One region of the Bradyrhizobium sp. WSM4874 genome, then DNA from elsewhere that is predicted to be linked to it. Evidence: riboswitches for the same ligand, from Rfam matches in the RefSeq annotation. Region 1 holds a riboswitch; the other holds the start of a gene.
What was found. Region 1 has a riboswitch for cobalamin ahead of AC0L3P_RS04075 (TonB-dependent receptor). Riboswitches for the same ligand answer to the same signal wherever they lie in the genome.

Region 1 (9,734 bases):
CAAAATAGCTGCCGGGCCATGTTCCCCCGATATCGGGCCAGTGCGCGAGGCTGACTGCGAACGCCACGATCTCGCCGTCGACGAAGACGGGGCGCACGACCTTGACGTCGTTGAGATGATTGCCGCCGAGTGGGCCGACATTGTAGATCAATGCGTCGCCGTCATTCAGGCTGTCGCGCGGGACCACCTTCAGCAATTCGAGGACCGTATAGGCCATTGCGCCGAGATGAATCGGGATGTCGCGCCCCTGCCCGACCAGGTCGCCGCGGCCGTCCGTGATCGCCGACGACAGGTCGCCGGCCTCGCGCAGCAGCGGCGAGCGCGCCGAGCGCGTCATCACCAGACTCATCTCCTCGGCCGCGGCCGAGAGCCCGTGCCTGATGACCTCGACGACGAACGGATCGAGCTTCATACGGCCCCTCGCGTCAGGAACAAATTGCCTGAAACATCCGGCCTCGCCTGCCAGCCGGGCGGGACTACCACGGTCGACCATGCGTCTTCAATGATGGCCGGGCCGCTGACGATTTCGGTCAGCGAGGCGCGATCGATGATGCTTGTCGCGACGTCGTGAAAGCCATCGAACGAGCAGCTGCGCTCGCCGGTGGATACCGTCCTGACCGCGGTGGCCGGCCGGCTCACGACGGTGCTCGAGGGACGGCGTGCCTGCACCCGCACGGATTCGATGACGCAGCTCTCGCTCGTCGCATAGCCGAACAGCTCATGGTGCCGGGCCAGAAAATCCTTCTTCAGCCTGATAACATCGAGCGGTCGCGCGAACGGCACCGGAATAGCGTCGTTCTGCGCCGCGTAGCGCATCAAGGCCACCAGCTCGATCTGAATCTCGGTCGCGGCAACGCCGTTGGCAATCAGCGGCGCCGATGCATCGTCGATCAGCACCTCGATCCGCTCGAACACACGGGCGACGTCGATGCCGTCAAGCGCAGCGCGCAGGGTTTGCTGCTGGAGGAAGCTGAAGTCGGCAGTGAGGCAGCCCAGCGCCGAAAACGCACTCGATGCGCTGGGAACGACGACCTCGGCGATCCCGTAGAGATCGGCAAGACCCGCGGCGTGCATCGGGCCACCACCGCCGAAAGCGAGAAGCGTGCAGTCGCGTCCGTCGATGCCGCGCTCGACTGTGACGCGGCGGAGCGCACGCGCCATTGTCGCATTCGCGACCTTGATGATGCCGAGCGCGGTTTCGGTCAGGCTCAGCCCCAACGCGCGCGCGATCGGCGCGATGACGTCATTGGCTGCCTTGATATCGATTCCGATCCGGTCGCCAAGCCTGGTTTCGGGATTGAGATAACCGAGCACGGCGTTGGCGTCGGTGATGGTCGGCTCGGCACCACCGCGGCCGTAGCAGGCCGGTCCCGGCTCGGAGCCGGCGCTTTCCGGCCCGACGGTCAGGCCACCGGGACCATTACGGACGATCGATCCGCCGCCCGCCCCGATCGAATGAACCGCGAGCATCGGCTGGCGCAGCGGCTTGTCGCCGAGCATGCGACCGTCGGTCATCTCGGCTTGGCCGTCGACGATCAGGCACACGTCGGTGGTGGTGCCGCCCATGTCGAACGTCAGCATACGCGACGTGCCGAGCTGACGCGCGATGCTGACCGATGCGGAGACGCCGGCCGCGGGGCCCGACATGGCCATCACCAGCGGCCGCCGCTTCACGGCCGAGATCGGGACCATGGCACCGGCCGAATGAAACACCTGCAGGCCGGGGCCGATCGGCAGCCGCTGCTCCAGCTCGCTCAGATATTCCACCGCGATCGGCATGGCGGCGGCGTTGAACACGGTCGCCGAAGTCCGCTCATATTCACGCGCCTCGGGATTGACCTCGTGCGACAGCGAAACGTGGGCAACGACGCCCTTGAGGCGCTCGCCGAGCATCTTCTCGTGGACGGGATTGGCATAGGCGTGAAGCAGTGCGACCGCGACGCTCTGAACGCCGGTTGCTTTCAGCCAGGCGACCAGGCGCTCGATCTCCGCTTCATCCAGCGCCTTCAGCACCGTTCCCTCGTGGTCGAGGCGCTCGGCAAGGCCAAAACATCGTTCCGGCGGCACCAGCGGCGGCGATTTCGGCGGGACATCGAGACGATAAAGATCGCGGCGGCGATAGCGCGCGATCTCCAGCACGTCGGCAAAGCCTTCGGTCGCCACCAGCGCCACTTTCGGCAGCCGTCCCTCGACGATGGCGTTGGTCACACGCGTGGTGCCGTGGACGAAGCGCTTGACCTCGCTCTTGCGCAGGCCGACCGCCTCAATGGCCTCCAGCATCGCCTGAACCGGAGCCTGAGGTCGCGACGGCACTTTCGCGATCCGCGCCTCCGCGGGGGAGTGCCGGATTGCGATGATGTCGGTGAAGGTGCCGCCGATGTCGGTGCCGACCTCCCAGTGATTTTCGTCAGTGCTCATGTGTGGGTCAGCTGCGAACGACGTTCGAACCGGACGCCGGGTCCTTCCCGTCCATCGCCAGGTTCAATCGCAAACCGAGAGCGCTCATCATCATCCCCTGTCATGCCACCGCTTGCGAGCGTGCGACAGAGCGATGGGCTCGGGATAGGGCCAGAGTTGTCGCAACGCATTGGACCAGCCCGCGACGGGCAGGACGCGCGGAGGCACATTTTAGTGCAGCGCTGCCCGCAGGGAGTGCACGCCGGTGTGGATCGTTCCACGCGAGAAAAGTGCGGCGCACCACGCATTTTCGCGGACGAAACGCCACATCCGCTGCAGTGCAATCCACGCGCCGCGCACGGACTGTCTAATTTGCAGGCGATAGACCGGCGCTAAGGGCCCTGCGAGTGCTCATGAGCTATGCATGCCAGTCGGCTCAGCCTCTCTTTATTGTACGATCAGTAAGCGGTGGTTTTGCCCGCTCAACGCATCGCGACCTCACTCCAGGCCTCAGGCTGCAAACGAGGGACGCAGGCGGCGCCAGCCGATGACAATGCCCGTGATGGAGAACAGAAAGCCGAGGGCGCAGAGCCCGACGACCAAGCCGTCACGCAGCAACGGATGCGCGACCAGGACCGGAAAATCCAGCGTGTGCAGTGCGCCGTAGAACCAGCGATAGACCCGCCGCGACGAATCCAGCCTTTGCAGCAAGTTGCCGTCCGCGCCGTCGATGTCGAACCAGAGGTCGCCGCAGCAGGAGCGGTAGACCGGGGCACCCGGGACGGTGGACTGCGCGGGATAGTTGTCGTTGTCGGCAAGCACGGACGGTACTGCGCAGCCGGCTGCGAGGCGCGTTGTCAGCCTCTCGACCTCGTGCACATCCAGAGATCCCGTTGGTCGATCGCGGGGCGCATCCCCTGCCTTGATCAAGGTCTGAGCGGCAAGGCCCGTCCGATCCCGCCGATAGAGAGTGCCGTTGAATGCAAACCATTCGGTCTCACGGGCCGACGGCGCTCCAGGCTGCCGATCGATCGATGGGGCAGCCGTCCAGTTCGGTGCGGCGTTCATCACGCTGGATTCGGCCGAGGTCAATTGCCCACGCGAGAATAGTCGCCCGTGATCCATGGAGAGCCAGCCGCTGAAAATCCAGGTCAGCACGAAGACCATCGCCGCGAGGCCGATGAGATGATGCAGCGCATGCCAGCCACGATAGGGCGAGTCGATCAGACCGCCTCGAGCTTTGATCCGCGCAAGCCCGAGCACAGTGCCGAGCAAAGCCGCGATCAGGGCCAGCAGCGACAAGGTCCAGACCACGCGATCCCACAGCGACCAATTGCTTCGCAGCACCGTTGGATAGATCCAGTGCAGCACGCTGCCGACCAGATTCCAGGTCCGCTCGCTGCGCGTCGTATCCAGGACGATCTCGCCGGTGAGCGAGGAAACATAGAGCTCCGTTGCGGCGGCGTCGCCCAGGGCAGCCCGAAACAAGGGCCGATGGCGGTCGAAGCCGTTCGGCACACTCCATTGATCATAGTCCGAGCGCGCAACGATCGCGGCCCGCGCGGCATCCAGCCCACGGCTGCGCGCGTGATCTCGCGCGATGGCGATCGCGACGTCGAATGATTTGACCGACGCGTCGGCCCCATCGGAGGCGCGGACTGCGTTTGCGCGGGATGGCCCCGAGACGACATAGAGCGGTCCGTCGCTGCGCTGGATCAGGCGAACGCGCGTCGCATCCGCGATGCCGCTTGCGGCCACGGCATCGGCGACCGCAATCCTCGTCTCAGCGCTAGCCAGCGGCACGAGCCCGGCAAAACGTTCCGTTTCCGTCAGAGATGGGAACGGAACGAAGTGCATCACGATTCCCGTCGCGAACCACATCGCGAACAGCAGGCAGAACGCGATCCCGAGCCATCGATGCAGCAGGACGATCGTGCGCATCATCGATCAGCGTCCTACCATTTGAACGCGGCCGAGATCTCATAGGTGCGCGGTGCGCCCAGCAGGATCTGGTCTGGGTAGAACGGATCGCCCCAGATCGCGTAACGCTTGTCGGCGATGTTGCGCACCCGGAAAGACAGGCGGGCCTGGTCGACAGCGTTGAACACGGTCTTGGGGATGTCGACGAAGGCGTAGACATCGGCCACGGTGTAGGCCTTCAGCGTCACCGTGTTGGCATCAGTGTTGTAGCGGTCGCCGACATGGCGGCCGGTGATACCGAGCTCGACCGCCCAGGGCGTGAAGAAACGGTACGACGCGCCGGCATTGGCGACGACGCGCGGCACGTTCGGCGGCGTGTTGCCGGAAAACGAGCCGCCGACAAAATCGTAGTCGGCGTAGCGCGCATCGACATAGGCGATGTTGCCCCAGAGGCGCAGAGGCTCGATCGGACGCACGGACGCGGCAAGCTCGGCGCCCTTCGACTCCTGCCGTCCGGCAAGGTTGAGCTGCATGCCGCCGGCCGCGGCATAGACGTTCTTGCGCAGGATGTCATAGGCCGAGAACGACCACTCCGCCCGGTTGTCCCAGAACAGGTGCTTGACGCCGGTCTCATAGGTGCGCGCGGTGGTCAGGTTGAGCGGATCAGTCGGATTGAGCAGGAAGATGTTGTTGGCCGCGATGTCGGCGCCGGTCGCATATTGGCTGAAGAAGGTCAGGCCCGGAACCGCTTCCCACGTGTAGCCGATGCGGCCCGTGGTCGGGACCCAGGATTGCGAGAACGGGAAGTTCGCCTTCTCCAGACCGAACTTGTCGGTCGAATTGCGGTCGAGCCCGATATGCTCGACACGCAGGCCGCCAACCAGCGCGAAGCTGCGCGTGAGCTTCAGCCGATCCTCGAACGACAGCGCCTCGTTGTCGATGCGCGCGGTCTGCTGCTGTATGGTGAGCAGGCCGTAATAGCCGCGAGGCGGATCGACCAGCGGAACGGAATCGCCGGGGAAATTTGCGGCGCCCGGCCTCACGAAATCAAGGTAGCTTGAGGACAACGTCGTGACCAGGCGATTGTCAAAGCCGGCGATATTCGCATCCCAGATCAGGTCGGTGATGTTGCCGACCAGGCGTTGGCTGTGCGCGACATAGAAGCGCTCACGGTCAACCATGTTGGTACCGGAATTGAACGCCTCGATCTCGTTGTTGAACCATGTTCGCTCTGCGCCGTAACCATAGGCCTGACTCTTCAGCGTCAGGTCGGGCGCCAGCTTCAGCTCGAAACCGCCGCGCAGCCAGACCTCCTGTGCGACGTTGCGATTATCGAGGACGTTGTAGTTGGTGTTGAAGGTGCGATCGTCGATCGTGACCGCACCGAGATTGGTTTTGTTGTAGTTCGAGACGTAATTGCCGGACACGATCCCCGTCGTCGCATGCGAGCCGCTGAAGGCGATCGGCACCAGCGGCGCACCCCAATAAGCTTTCGAGCGATCTTCCCGATACTCGATCGCACCCCAGACCTTGAGGCTGTCGGAGATGCGGTAGTTGAGCTGGCCCGACACGTCGAGCGTCTTGGTGTTGGTGTCGTCGGCAAAGCCGTTGAGCGAGGAACGGCTGACGTCGAAGCGGTAGTCCAGCCCCTGCACATTGGTGCTGCCGCCCGAGCCGTAATGCGCCCGGAACGAGTTCAGCGAATCCCAGGAGAAATCCGCCTCGTTCCGGATCGCTCCGGTGTGCGGCTGCTTGGTGACGAAGTTGATCGCGCCGCCGGCGGCGCCCTCGCCCGACATCAGTGACGCCGGACCCTTCAGGAATTCGACAGCCTCCAGATTGGCCGTGTCGGTGATCCGCGAGGTCATGTTCTGCGGACCGATCTTGATGCCGTTGTAGAGCGTGTTGATCTGGCTGTTGGTGAAGCCGCGCATGGAGAAAGCCGAAGGCTCGGCCGGATTGTCGCCGGATGTGACGCCCACCGCGCCCTGCGCGACGTCGGACACGGTGCGATAGCCCTGCTCGCGCATGGTTGCGGCCGAGATCACCTCCACGGTCGCGGGCGTTTCGCGCACGGTCAGGCCGAGGCGCGAGGCGCTTTCGGCGACGGCATTGGTATTGAGCGGCGTCTGTGCTGCCGCGATCGGCACGACAGGCCTGGGCGGTACAGATGCGGCCTCTGGCGGGCGCGCTGCTGCGCGGCGTGGGCCCTGCGCCTCCCGCGCGGCGGGCTTGGCCTGCTTGCGGGATTGGGCGGGCGTTACTTCGACCGGCGGCAGAGGTTCGCGAGCCTGCTGCGCCAGCGCGGCGGAGGGATCAAGAACGGCAAAGGATGTGAGTGCGGCGGATGCAAGCAGGAACGCGCGCGGTCGTACAATGCGAACAGGAGACACGGTCTCGGACCTCGGTATGACGTCAGTGGCACGTCACAGCGAACCAAGGTCCCATCTTCCGGCTCCCAACCTTCCGATGAAGCCGAATGTCTGTACTCCCCGACCGACATCTTCGCGTGTGACCACGGCTGACGGCAGGTCTCCTGGCTCGCGGGTCAGTACCTTGCGTCGCCTTCCCGGGACCGAGATACCCAGTGGCATGTGACGCAAGATTCGCCGCTTACAGTTGCGGGGGCAGCCACGGCATTGGGGACAAGGTCCCCGCACCGCATTCCCTTTTCATCCCCTCTCGGGGAAACCGTCGCAAGCATCTAGGATTACGATCCAGACAGAGTCAATGTGCCAGTTGCGGCGTTATTGCCACAACGACCAGTTTCCTTGGAGATAAGCATGGAAGGCGAGACCTTCCTCTGGCTGATACGGCACGCGCCCGTCGATGGCGTCACGGGGACGATCCATGCAGCCGACGCGCCAGCGGATCTCGGCGCTCGCGCGCAGCTGGAGGCGCTGCGCCAGCGCCTGCCGCGGGACGCCGCGAGCTATGCGAGCCCGTCGCGGCGCACGGTCGAGACGGCCCGCGCGCTGGGTCTCGAGCCGCTGCAGCTGGACGAATTCCGCGAGCAAAATTTTGGTGACTGGACCGGCCGTCGGCATGACGAACTCGCCGCGACCGGTGGCGAGGCCTATGCACGGTTCTGGAGCGATGCGGCGCGCGGACGGCCGCCGGGCGGCGAGAGCTTTGAGGAACAGGTCGCGCGCGTCCGGCTGGGGCTGTCAAAGATCGGCGCCGGGGCCGCAACGCTCGTCGTGCATTCCGGCACGATCCGCGCGGCGCTGTGCATCGCGCTGGATCTGACGCCACAAGCGGCCCTGCGCTTTGTGATCGATCCGCTGTCGCTGACCCGGATCGACCGGCTCGCGACCGGTTGGCGCGTCGGCTCCGTCAATCAGCCGATGATTTGATCAGGCCGGACGATCCGGCACATTGGCCTGCGCAAAGGTCGCCATGCCGTTGTGGAGCGCACACGCCGACCGCACCAGCGGCAGCGCGATGGCCGCGCCCGATCCTTCGCCGAGCCTGAGATCGAGGCTGATCAACGGCTGCACATTCAGCGCGCGAAGCACCAGCCGATGCCCCTGCTCGGCGGACTGGTGCGAGGCCAGCAGGAACGGCTGGCACGACGGGTTGAGCCGCGCCGCCGCCAGCGCCGCCACCGACACGATGAAGCCGTCGATCAGCACGGGGATGCGGGCTTGCGCGGCCGCAATGATGGCGCCGCAGATGACCGCGATCTCGAGACCGCCGACGGCGCACAGGATCTTTTCGGGCGAAGCGCCTGCAATGGCATGGCGTGCGATTGCAGCATCGATCACCCGCGCCTTGTGCGCACGGCCGGCCGCGTCGATGCCGGTGCCGCTGCCCGCGATCTCCGCGGCGCTCACGCCGAGCAAGCCGGCCGCGATCGCCGCCGATGTCGTGGTGTTGCCGATGCCCATCTCGCCGAAGATCAGAAGATCGGGCTGCCCGGCCTGTGCGCGCGTCACCGCACGTCTGCCGGCTTCGAAGGCGAATGCCAGCTCTGCGGGGGTGAGCGCAGCTTCGATGCTGAAATCGCGCGTGCCGCTGCGCGGCTTGTCGGTCACGATTCCGGCCATCTCCTCCTGCGCCAGTGTGCCGGCATCGACGACCTCCAGGCTGGACCCCAGCTCACGCGCGAGCACCGAGATCGCGGCGCCGCCGGAGGCGAAATTCGCCAGCATCGCGATGGTCACTTCTTGCGGATAGGCCGAGACGCCCTGCGCGACGATGCCGTGATCGCCGGCAAAGATGATGATCGGCACCCGCGCCGCGCGCGGCTGCTCGGTTGCTTGCAGGCCGGCAAGCTCGATCGCGAGCTGCTCGAGCCGGCCGAGCGCGCCGGTCGGTTTCGTCAGTTGCGCCTGCCGCGCCACCGCCGCCTCGCGATGGACTGCGGAGATATCGGGGCATTGTTGGGTGACCCATTCGGGGAGCATGCTGCCTCGCTTGCCTCACAGCCTGCGCTTGAGGATGTAACTGTCCATGATCCAGCCGTGCCGTTCGCGCGCCTCTTGCCGGACGGCGATGATACGCGGGCCGATCTCGGCCAGCGCGCCGGACATGACGATCTGATCGGGCATGCCGAGATAGGCCCCCCACCAGATGTGCAGGCCCGCCGGATCAAGCGAGTGGAACGCCGTGCCCCCGTCGAGCATCACCACGACGGTATCGACACCTTGGGGCCAACCGCCATCGCGCAAGCGGCGGCCAGTCGTGACCAGGACGGGCTCGCCGATGTCGTTGAGCGGCAGCGCATGCGCCGCACACAGCGCCTGGATCGAGGTGATGCCGGGCACGACCTCGATTTTCGGCAAGGGATTGAGCCGCCGCGCAATGCGCAGCGAGGAATCATAAAGCGAGGGATCGCCCCAGATCAGCAGCGCGACCTTGCCCTCGCCTTCGAGACGATCTGCGATCGTCTGCGACCAGGCCGCGGCGACGGCATCGTGCCAATCGTCCACGCCCTTGCGATAATCCGCTTCAGCGGCGTCGCGCACGGGCAGATCGAACTCTGCAACGCGCGTCTTGTCGCTAGTGAGCACATCTGCGCAGATCGTCCGCCTGAGATCGGCGAGGTCGGACTTGGCCGTCCCCTTGCGCGGGATCAGGACGAGGTCGGCCGCGTTGATGGCAGTGATCGCGGCGCGCGTGAGCTGCTCGGGATCGCCGCAACCGATGCCTATCAGGGAGAGCGTGAGCATCGTGCCCGCGAAGGGCGGCCATGACGGCCGCCCGTTCGCTTGTCTCTAGGCCGCGTTGTGCAAACGCGGCGTGACGAGGCTGGATGCGGTGACGCCGCGCAATGACTTCGCCAGCGCCAGCACGCCGAGATCGGCGAGCGGCTCGATCACGATGACCAGCGCATAGGACGCCGCGAAGGTCGCGATGTTGGCGAGGTTGGTCGCACCGAAGCCCGATCCATAAAGCGCCCAGAACGCCACCCA
Region 2 (9,734 bases), on a different contig from region 1:
ATGCGATCACCTCCGCCGAAGCAGACCGGCATTCGCAAGCGCTGGAAGGTTTAGGAAGCTCGCAAGATATCGCGACCTCCCAAAGCGCGTGCATCTTATTCACAATACGTTGGTGACGCGCTCCGTACGATCATGCCTCACCCCGCAACTCGCGTGCGGCGGCCACCATATTGACGAGCGCGGGACGCACCTCCTCCCATCTTCGAGTTTTCAGTCCGCAGTCGGGATTGATCCAGAGCTGCCGATCGGAAACCCGCTGCCGCGCCAACACAATCAGCTGCTTGATCTCGGCTGCTGCGGGAATGCGCGGTGAATGAATGTCATAGACGCCTGGCCCGATTTCATTAGGATATTTGTAGCTCTTGAAAGCGTCGAGCAATTCCATTTTGGAGCGCGACGCCTCGATTGAAATGACGTCGGCATCCATTGCTGCGATCGCATCGATGATTTCGTTGAACTCGGAATAGCACATGTGCGTATGGATCTGAGTTCCGTCAGCGACAGCGGAGGAGCAAACGCGGAAACTGTCCACTGCCCAATCGAGATAGTCCTTCCACTGCGATTTGCGCAGCGGCAATCCCTCCCGCAACGCAGCCTCGTCGATCTGGATCATGGTCGCTCCAGCCGCCTCAAGGTCGATGACTTCGTCTCGGATCGCGAGAGCGATCTGTCGGCATGTCTCGCTCCGCGGGATGTCGTCACGGACAAACGACCAGTTCAGGATCGTCACCGGTCCGGTCAGCATAGCCTTGACGGGTTTTTTGGTCAGAGACTGCGCATGTCGCCACCATTTAACGGTCATGGGCTTCGGGCGGGAGACATCTCCAAACAGGATAGGAGGGCGAACGCACCGCGAGCCATAAGACTGAACCCAGCCGTGCTTGGTGAATGCGAAACCCAACAGCTGCTCGCCAAAGTATTGAACCATGTCATTGCGCTCGAACTCACCGTGTACGAGCACGTCCAGGCCGATATCTTCCTGCCAATGCACGGTATGGGCTGTCTCCGCTTTCAGAAGCTGCTCGTACTGCGTGTCATTCAGCGCTCCCCGCGCATGAGCTGCACGCGCATTGCGGACGTCCGCCGTTTGCGGGAAGGATCCGATGGTTGTGGTTGGAAACATCGGCAATGCGAAGGCGACGCGCTGGACGTCGGCGCGCTGGGTGAACGCACTGCGACGGCGGCGCATGCTATCGTCGATCGCGGCCATTCGTCCGGCGACGTTCGCACTGTGGATCTTCGGCGATGTTTCGCGGGTGACGGATGCATCCTCTGAGAGCGTGAGTTCATCGGCCACGTCGGCAGCAAGGCCAGCCAGCGCTTTGCCCAATATCGAAAGTTCCTTGATCTTCTGCACTGAGAACGCCAACCACGTCTTCAGATTGGGATCGAGATCGATCTCTAGCTCAATGTCGGTCGGAACATGAAGCAGCGAGCAGGAGGGGGCAATCTGAACACGGTCCCTGCCCAGTTTTTTGACCATAGGAGCAAGTTGGTCGAGTAGCGCCGGCAGATTAGAGCGCCACACGTTGCGACCATCAACGACGCCGAGCGAGACCACGAGATCTCTACGGGCTCTGGCGACAATCGCGTCCAACTGGTCAGGTGCACGAACCAGGTCGACATGAAGCCCGGCAACGGGCAAGGCCAATACTGTTTCAAGATTGTCGCCGACAGCCCCGAAGTATGTGGCCAGCATGATTTTAAGGGCCGGCACGGCCTTAGCGAAATGAGCATAGGCCCGGCGGACAGCCGCCCGAGATGCTTTGTCGACGTCCATCACTAGGCATGGCTCGTCGAGCTGAACCCATTCAGCGCCGCGCGCGGCTAGTTCGCGGAGAACATCGACGTAGACGGGGAGGAGTCGATCAAGCAGCGACAGCGGATTGAATGCGGGATTTACGCTTTTGCCGAGCTTCAGGAAAGTGACTGGGCCCACTAGGACGGGCCGCGTCTGATAACCGAGGCTTCTTGCCTCCTCATATTCCTCGATCGGCTTCCGAGAGGCATACCTAAAGATCTGATCCTGGTGAAATTCCGGCACCATGTAGTGGTAGTTCGTATCGAACCACTTCGTCATCTCCTGTGCGGCTACGCCGGGCCCATGCTGAGCGTGACCACCGTCCTGAGCGCCACGCGCCATGGTGAAGTAGGTTTTGAGCGACACAGGACCTTCGGTCCAGCCGTAAACGTCGGGAATGGCGCCGACCATTAGGCTGGTATCGAGCACATGGTCGTAGAGCGAGAAGTCATTCGAAGGAATGACGGTCGCACCGCGGGATTTCTGCCGTGCCCAATTAGCGGCACGAAGTCCACTCCCCGCCTCGAGGAGCTCGGCTTCGCTGGACTTTCCCGCCCAGTAGCTCTCGAGCGCGAATTTGAGTTCGCGTCGTGGGCCGATGCGTGACGTCCCCAGTGTTGCAACGGGAAGCGAAAGGATAGACATAGCTTAGACCCCATGTTGGGGCAAAGGCCACGGCGGACGCAGACAGCGAACATCGCCTGAGCGACAACTGCTTGGCGCACACCGGGACGCCCCGCCCGTGGACGATATCTTGTCGAGGCAGGTCTCCTGGCTCACGGGTCGTTGCTGCTGTCCGGCCTTCCCGAAGCCGCATGGCGTCAGTGACTTCATTGGACAGCGGCTCGCCGCTTACAGTTGCGGGGGCAGCGCCGGCATTGCACCGGCTTCCCTCTTAGCTCCGGATCAAACGAAATCCGGAGACCGCGACGGCTTGAATTATGCGCACGAGGATCGATGCGTCAACCTACCGATTCTCGCTGCGATATTGCCCAAGCGATTACGAGCGCACTAGGCGGGCACGACGGTCTTGCTCGCGGCCTGGTGAACACGCCCGGATCTGTGGAGGCTCCGCTTGTGAAATGCATTCGCTCCTTGCTCGCGTAACGGTGAGCTCCACCACCGGAACGAACCCGGGCCGCTTTCGGTATCTGTGTGATCGCGAGGAGGCGGCTTTTTCCGTCGGCAACTTTTCGAACCTGCGCGTCAGGAAGGTGCGATCATCCTGGGCCGGCATCCGTTTGGCCACAGCCCATAAGGCTCCCTAGAAATTTCGAAAGCCGGATCGCTCCAGGACCGCACGGATGATCAGGTCGGCTCCTTGGTGTTCGGCGGGCCCGCGACCAGGCACGAGGTCGTCCGCCTCCGTGAGGTTGGTCAAGACGATCTTCTCGGTGCACTAGGTGTTCACGTGCTGAGCGACTTTTGCGCCGGCTTCGATGCGTCCGTGGCCGCTCGACGCCGGTCTGCCTCGCCTTGTCCTTGTTCGTGACAAATTCGACGGTGTCCTCCGACAGAGCCCTTTGAGGGGGTCCTCGGAGTCGCTCAGCGCCTTAAGCTCATAACGATGTTAATCGACCTCGATGCGCCCCATGCGGTCGTGGTCTCCTCAAGGCCCCACATCTACAACTTCGTTCGCGAAATCGAGCGATGAGGCCTTTTGGTCGCGGGCTGCCTATCCTGTCTTGGACGGGACACAGGTGTCAGGGACCGGACAGACCACCGCGCATTGCGGTGTGTCGCAATGGCCCTCGCACTCCGTACATTTTTTGGCATCGATAACGTAAATGTCGCGCTTCAGACTGATCGCCGCGTTGGGACACTCGAACTCACATGCGCCACAAACGGTGCATTGCGAAGCGACGATCTTGTAAGCCATGCCTTCCGACTCCTTAGGCGAGCGATGCCATGCGCGATCCCTTTCAAATGCCGTGCCAAACGCAGACGCGCTCAATGTTGGGCAATTTGCCCAATTCGGCTGTCCCGGGTCTGAGACCATGTTGCATCTGCGACAGCAACAGGTCGCTTCAATTTCAGGCTACGAGCCGTCTGGCCCTCTTGCGAGAGTCAGTCGCGACTTGACGCTGGAAGCGTCCGTCGGTTTGCTTGGCACGTCAGCGCGGGGGCAAGCGAGGCTGACGCTTCCTCAACCGGCGGCGACAAAAAACCGCCAGCGGACGCAGGTCTACGTCGGATCTCGGCAAACCTCCGGTCACACACCCCGACTGGAGGTTTGTGCAAGCCTCGCTCATGGCTGCAACGCTAGCTGCGCGGAGGACTCGCTGGAGGCTTGCCAAAACGGGCTTGTCGTATAACAAGCTTCGGAGGGAAACATGAAGTGGCGGCGGGACGAGCGACACTGGCCTTGCAGACCGACTGAATTGCACTCAGCCTCATGCCTGGTGCCGAGTAGGCATGGCGGTGCTCGTGAGCGTCACTTGGCCGCACTCAGCCACTCGCAACTATTTTGGACGAGCTGGAGCGGGGTTGAAAGATGACTGTGCAAATTGCTTCAGTGGCATGGCTTTTCCGAACAGATGGCCCTGCGCAAGGTCGAAGCCGAGTTCGGCCACAGCGATTAGGTCGGCCTGGCTCTCCACACCTTCGGCGACGGTGCGCACATTGTACTCTTTGGCTAGATCAACGATATGGCGGCACACCCTTCGCTTGAGGGGCCCATTCGCGCAGCCGCCTACGAACTGACGATCCACTTTCAATTTCACGAACGGGAATTTTGTCATCCCCATCAGCTGCGGCCAATTGGCACCGACATTGTCGATTGCAAGGCCAATGTTGTGAAAGCGAACCTCACGCGCAACCTCGACCAGGAGATCTAGGTTCTGGATCGCTTCAACGCTCTCGATTTCAATCGTCAAACCGCCGAAAGCGGCGTGCGACGGCATGCGCCGACAGAGATCGCGTACCTCCTGCGGGTCAATCAGGAATGCTGCCGGGAGATTGATGGAGAGATCGATCGAAGTTTGCTGCTCCAGAAGATACTGCCAATCCTTGATCGCGCGGTCGATCACGAACTGCGACAAGTTCCTAAAATGCGGATCGTGAGGTTCCGGGATGAAATAGGCCGGTGGAACAACGCCCCAGGTCGGGTGCCGCATTCGCACATGCGCCTCGGCGCCGCGGCGGCTAAGGGTACACGCGTCAAACTTCGGCTCATACCAGAGCTCAAGCCAGCCAGCGTGTAAGGCTTCTCCGACATGGACCGCGGGACGGGGCGCCGGCTCTCTTGGCAAGAGCATGCCGATCCGATCGCGCAACGTCTCGGCTGCAAACGGCGCCCTGAGCGGCGGCAGCATAGCAAGTCCATATTCACTACCGACCTGCTGCACTGCCGCCATGATGATCGACTCGCGCGCCCCGAACGCCAGCACTCGGCCTGCAAATTCTTCGCGTACCAGTATCTCGAGCAATCGTCCAGGCTCGATGCGGTCCGAGCCAATGCCGAGCAGGATCAGATCAGGGAACTCCGTGCGGAGTACGTGCGGCAACTCGTCAGCAGTCCTGCATTCGCTGATAACAAATCCCATATCCTCCAGCACATCCCGTAGAAAGGCGCGCAGATGCCGCTTGCCGACGGCCAGGCACGCCCGCGGCCGCACCTTACGTTGCCCGAAGATTACAGGTTTCCCTCCGACCAGTTCGGCCTGCCCATGTTCCATCGCAACCACTCCCGTTCAGTGACGGTGCCTTAAACGAGGAGAGAAGGTCGAAACAAGCTGTGCTTCCCGATATCTTTCTGATTGTTCGAGATAAGCTTAAGATAGTGCATTAGTGTGCAAAATCTTTCGCGATCTTGCTCAGACGATTTTATCGGGCGCACGCGTATGATACCTGTCGCGCTTCGCGCAAGTACGAGTGACGCACGCGAGGTGGGAATCTCTCCTTCGGACGCACCGAGCTGACGCTCTATGGCGCTGCGATCGTCGTGGCGCACGATTTATTGAAGCGAGTAATTCGTGAGCGACGATCGGCAATCACTCTTACGAATGTTTGATCGGGCATGACCGGCGTGTGCCGTGATATGTTTTCCAATAGAAGGCAGTCCATCATGAGTTCGCAGCTGCTCAAGCCGCAGTCGATTCTGAGAACGGCAATGGCTTGCAATTACCTCAGCTCTGTTGCGTATAGCGAGTGTGGACGTGCTGCTTCCTACCGAGCCTGATAGTTGCTCTCAATTGCGTTTTCTGTATCCTCCTGAGCATGAATTTCCTCCGGAGGGCTGGGTCGGGTGTTCGTGTTGGCGCTGAAGGGCAAGGTACGTCCAGCGCGGGCACGGCTTTGCGCAAGAGCGTGCCAGGAGATGAGAACGCGGTCGCAAAAGCGGTCGAAGAGCTACTTTCCGAGTTAGGTGGCCCCGGACCGGAGTTCAGCCTTCAAGGCGCGAAGCAGGCGGCGTTGCGCCTGATTCAGGATCCCGAACAGGGCTTCATTTTTGTCGTCGAGGAACAAGGCACCGGGCAGATTGTAGGGGTAGCTAGCATCTCGGCCGTACAGGCCGTGAGAGCAGCCGGAGCGTACGGCGTGCTTCAGGAGCTATGGATTTCTCGTGACTTCCGGAGCTCTGACTCCGGTCGGCATCTGCTCGAGGCGGTAGATTGGGAGGCGAAGCGACGCGGCTGGCACATGATTGAGGTTGCGTTGCCTCCGGATGGCTATCCGGCCCTAGAACGGGTACGCCACTTGTACGAGGAGAGGGGATATCGGGTTGGAGGATTGCGCGCGCAAGAGGCTCTGACAGTGGTACGACCTCTGCGCCACACACTTAAAGCGCTCCTGGGCTAGCGTGCTATCGGTAAAGTCCTTCACGCAGTCAATCCTGGGCTTGTTGCTTCTCAAAACGAACGCTTCACGCGTGCGTCGCGGCCGAGCATGATCGAGAACCTTTGACGCTGATGCGGTGCTGACTCCCACCGCGAGCGGTTACCTCTTCGGCCTTCTTGGCGAGAACGTTCGAAGATATCAGCGATCAATCATTCTGCATTGTGGGAAGCGATACCGCGACCCGCCCGACCAAAAGGCGACAGGTCGGCGGCGGCCCGTCGCGGGCGAAGCCCGACCAGCCTTACGAATCGTTCTTTTGCGCTTCCCATGCAGTGCGATTTACTGGCTCTGGTTTGAGATCACCCACACAAACGCCATCCATCCGTCACCAATTACATTCTCTCGGCAACTGGCCAGCCAGTCGTCTACCAGACTCATTTCCTGCATCTTGGTGCGGCGGACCGGCGCGTGAAAGGATTCCGCACAACCTTGCCACTCCTACTGGCGAATTTCGAGGAAGGTGCGCGAGATCAGCCATCACACTGATCCGGTAGAGGATTCCGTAATGAGCAATGTGCCGAGTGCCGCGTCCAATACGACATTCGTGCAGCTCCCCCCTGCGCAGGACTGGATGCAAGCGGACCGCTTCGCCGTTTGGCGCCAATACGAAAACGTGGCCGAGGGAATCATGCGCGACAAAGAGCCGCCCTTTTTTGATCGACCGTCAGTCCGTCAGGACCGCTCGTCGCGAAGAACCAGCTGAATCGTCCGACTTTCCCCACGCCATCACGCATCAGCGGTACGCGCCAGATGCTATTGTCGCGCGTCATTGCAACGAACAATACGGTCTCGTCCGGACTGAGCACCAGGCCATTCGGGCCCGGGCCATTAGAAATCAAGCAATGATCCGGCCGTCAGGGCACAGTCGAAATGCCCGGCCGGTCCGATCGTGCAATCCAGTCTGGCCCTGATCGGTGAAATAGATGTCGCCTTTGGTCGCGATACGCAGGTCGTTGCAGCCTCTGAAGGACTCGGAATTGCGGTGGCCCAGCGACGGTCGGATGGTCCCTCTCTGTGGATCGAGCTCCAGGAGACCGTTGATATAGTCGGACACGAGCACCCGGCCGTCCGGAGCAACCTTCAGACGTTCGGCCAGCCGTCGTATTCGATGATCAAAGACCAGACGCCCTCCGGTGAAATTCGGAAATGCGGCCGAAGGCGATGTCGACGACATAGAGATTCCCGGACTGGTCGAACGACGGTCCCTCGATGAAACCATCTACTGGATATGCCCCGCGGTTCGCGTCTGCCCATTCCGAAGAAACAGCCGGGCGACAAAACTCCGCCGGCATCGACGAGAACACGCTGGCCTCCATCAGCTTGGGCGGGTTTTCGAGATGCTCATGATACGCCTTCGAGCCTGCGACGCGGCTGGCCATCGTATTTGTAGCCGAACTGCTTGGGCATTGGGCCCTTGTTGCGATCGTTGCGCCCAGTTTGCTCCCAGGCGTGAGCCAGGATTCCGACCGCGCGCGACAAGCAGAAGACCCCCCGCGCGAGCGGAGAGGCGAAGCCCAGTTCGCCGTAAATGACCGCGGTCGCGCCATCGATGTTCATCGGAATGAGCTTGCTCTTGCGCTGTTGCATCACCCGCTCGATCGCGCGAGCGGCCTTGGCATAATCGCCGCCGACACTGCCCTCGTCAGCTGCGGCATCCACCAGCGCCAATAGCGGGGCCGCGCGCGGGTCGACTGGATGAAACCGGTGGCCGAAGCCCGGCAGATATTTGCTGCGGGTTGCGGTGAAATGGTCGATTGCAGCGCCAGCGGCCTGCTCGATCTCTCGCCCTTGGCGCCGTCGCAGCACATCCTCGTAGAGTTCGATAGCCTGCTCCCCTGCTCCGCCATGCACGTCATCGAGCGTGTTGATTGCCGAGGCCATTGCGCCATTCAGGGGCAGGCCGCAGCTCACCGCCATTTGGGCAATTGCAATGGAGGGCGCGTGCGGACCGTGGTCAACGGATCCAACCAGCGCAGCTTGCAGCAGCTGCTCCTGTGCTGGCGTCGGCAGATTGCCACGCAACATCAGCCAGATCATGGCGGGAAAGGAAACGCGGCCTATCAAATCTTCAATTGGATAACCCCGATAGGCGATGCGACCTGGCGCGATATCGCAAATGGAGGTTCGCCACCAACTGGCCGCTTGCTGTCTCAGTTCTTCTTCGCTCATTTCCAGTTCCGTCCTTTCAACCTGCCGATTGCCAACCGACGCAAGCCGTCGGATGTCATGATATCGGTCCGTCCGTGGCTACGCGGACGGACAGGAAATCAGCCTCTCCTTGCTTTGGCGTCCCGACGGCTCGGCTTGAGACCAGTTGCTCAACCTCCGCATACGAATAGCCGAGCCGCTGCAGCCATCGCTCAGTGTCTGCTCCGAGCGTCGCAGGTGGTGAAGGCAGCGAAAACTCCTCATCCAGCCGGAACCCCGGCCGCGTGATTCGTAACGGCTGCGCACCGTCTTGTTCTGGCGCCAAAGTCTCGACGAATCCGCGCTCAAGGACCTGTGGCTGCTGCAACACTTGCGAGACCGTCAGCACACGGCCGGCAGGGACACCAGCCAGATTCATTTTGGCCTCCCATTCCTCAGCGGGCTTGCAACTCAATGCCTTGTTCAACTCCGCGCTCAGCGCAGCGCGGTTGACCTTCCGCATCTCGCGTCCAGCAAAGCGTGGATCCGCCTTCAGGTCCGGTCGGTCGATCAGGTCGCATAGGGCTTGGTACTGCTTCTGCTCGTTGGCGGAAATGTTCAGCGGGCCCGTTGCGGTGCGAAACGTGCCGGAGGGAGCCGCGGTAAAGTTCTCGTTGCCGATGGGCTGCGGCTCGACCCCGGCGTTCAGGTGGTTGGAGACGACCCATCCCATCGCCGCAACGGTGGCCTCGAGCAGGGACACGTCGATGAACCGACCCCGTTGCCTATGCCGCTGGTCGACCAGAGCCGCGGCGATGGCAAACGCAGCAGTCAGTCCCGCAATCGTGTCCGAGATCGGAAAGCCCGTGCGCAGGGGAGCCGAGGCTATATCGCCGGTGACGCTCATGGCTCCGGAGAGACCCTGGACGATCTGGTCATAGGCCGGACGGGCGGACCACGGACCGCT

Region 2: another riboswitch for cobalamin. It lies ahead of metE (5-methyltetrahydropteroyltriglutamate--homocysteine S-methyltransferase); the one in region 1 lies ahead of AC0L3P_RS04075 (TonB-dependent receptor).

Annotation. Positions count from the first base shown of each region.
Region 1 is NZ_JBVVPR010000003.1:34,972-44,705, forward strand. Features, by position in the region: gene AC0L3P_RS04060 (hydantoinase B/oxoprolinase family protein) at 1-412, opposite strand, end outside; gene AC0L3P_RS04065 (hydantoinase/oxoprolinase family protein) at 409-2,418, opposite strand; gene AC0L3P_RS04070 (PepSY domain-containing protein) at 2,908-4,341, opposite strand; gene AC0L3P_RS04075 (TonB-dependent receptor) at 4,353-6,710, opposite strand; cobalamin riboswitch at 6,827-7,028, opposite strand; gene AC0L3P_RS04080 (histidine phosphatase family protein) at 7,101-7,673, shown strand; gene cobT (nicotinate-nucleotide--dimethylbenzimidazole phosphoribosyltransferase) at 7,674-8,726, opposite strand; gene cobF (precorrin-6A synthase (deacetylating)) at 8,742-9,491, opposite strand; gene AC0L3P_RS04095 (energy-coupling factor ABC transporter permease) at 9,537-9,734, opposite strand, start outside.
Region 2 is NZ_JBVVPR010000021.1:43,740-53,473, forward strand. Features, by position in the region: gene metE (5-methyltetrahydropteroyltriglutamate--homocysteine S-methyltransferase) at 131-2,446, opposite strand; cobalamin riboswitch at 2,546-2,745, opposite strand; gene AC0L3P_RS21755 (4Fe-4S binding protein) at 3,477-3,680, opposite strand; gene AC0L3P_RS21760 (EAL domain-containing response regulator) at 4,264-5,478, opposite strand; gene AC0L3P_RS21765 (GNAT family N-acetyltransferase) at 6,098-6,601, shown strand; partial or broken gene AC0L3P_RS21770 (SMP-30/gluconolactonase/LRE family protein) at 7,118-8,019, opposite strand; gene AC0L3P_RS21775 (citryl-CoA lyase) at 7,982-8,809, opposite strand; gene AC0L3P_RS21780 (CaiB/BaiF CoA transferase family protein) at 8,865-9,734, opposite strand, start outside.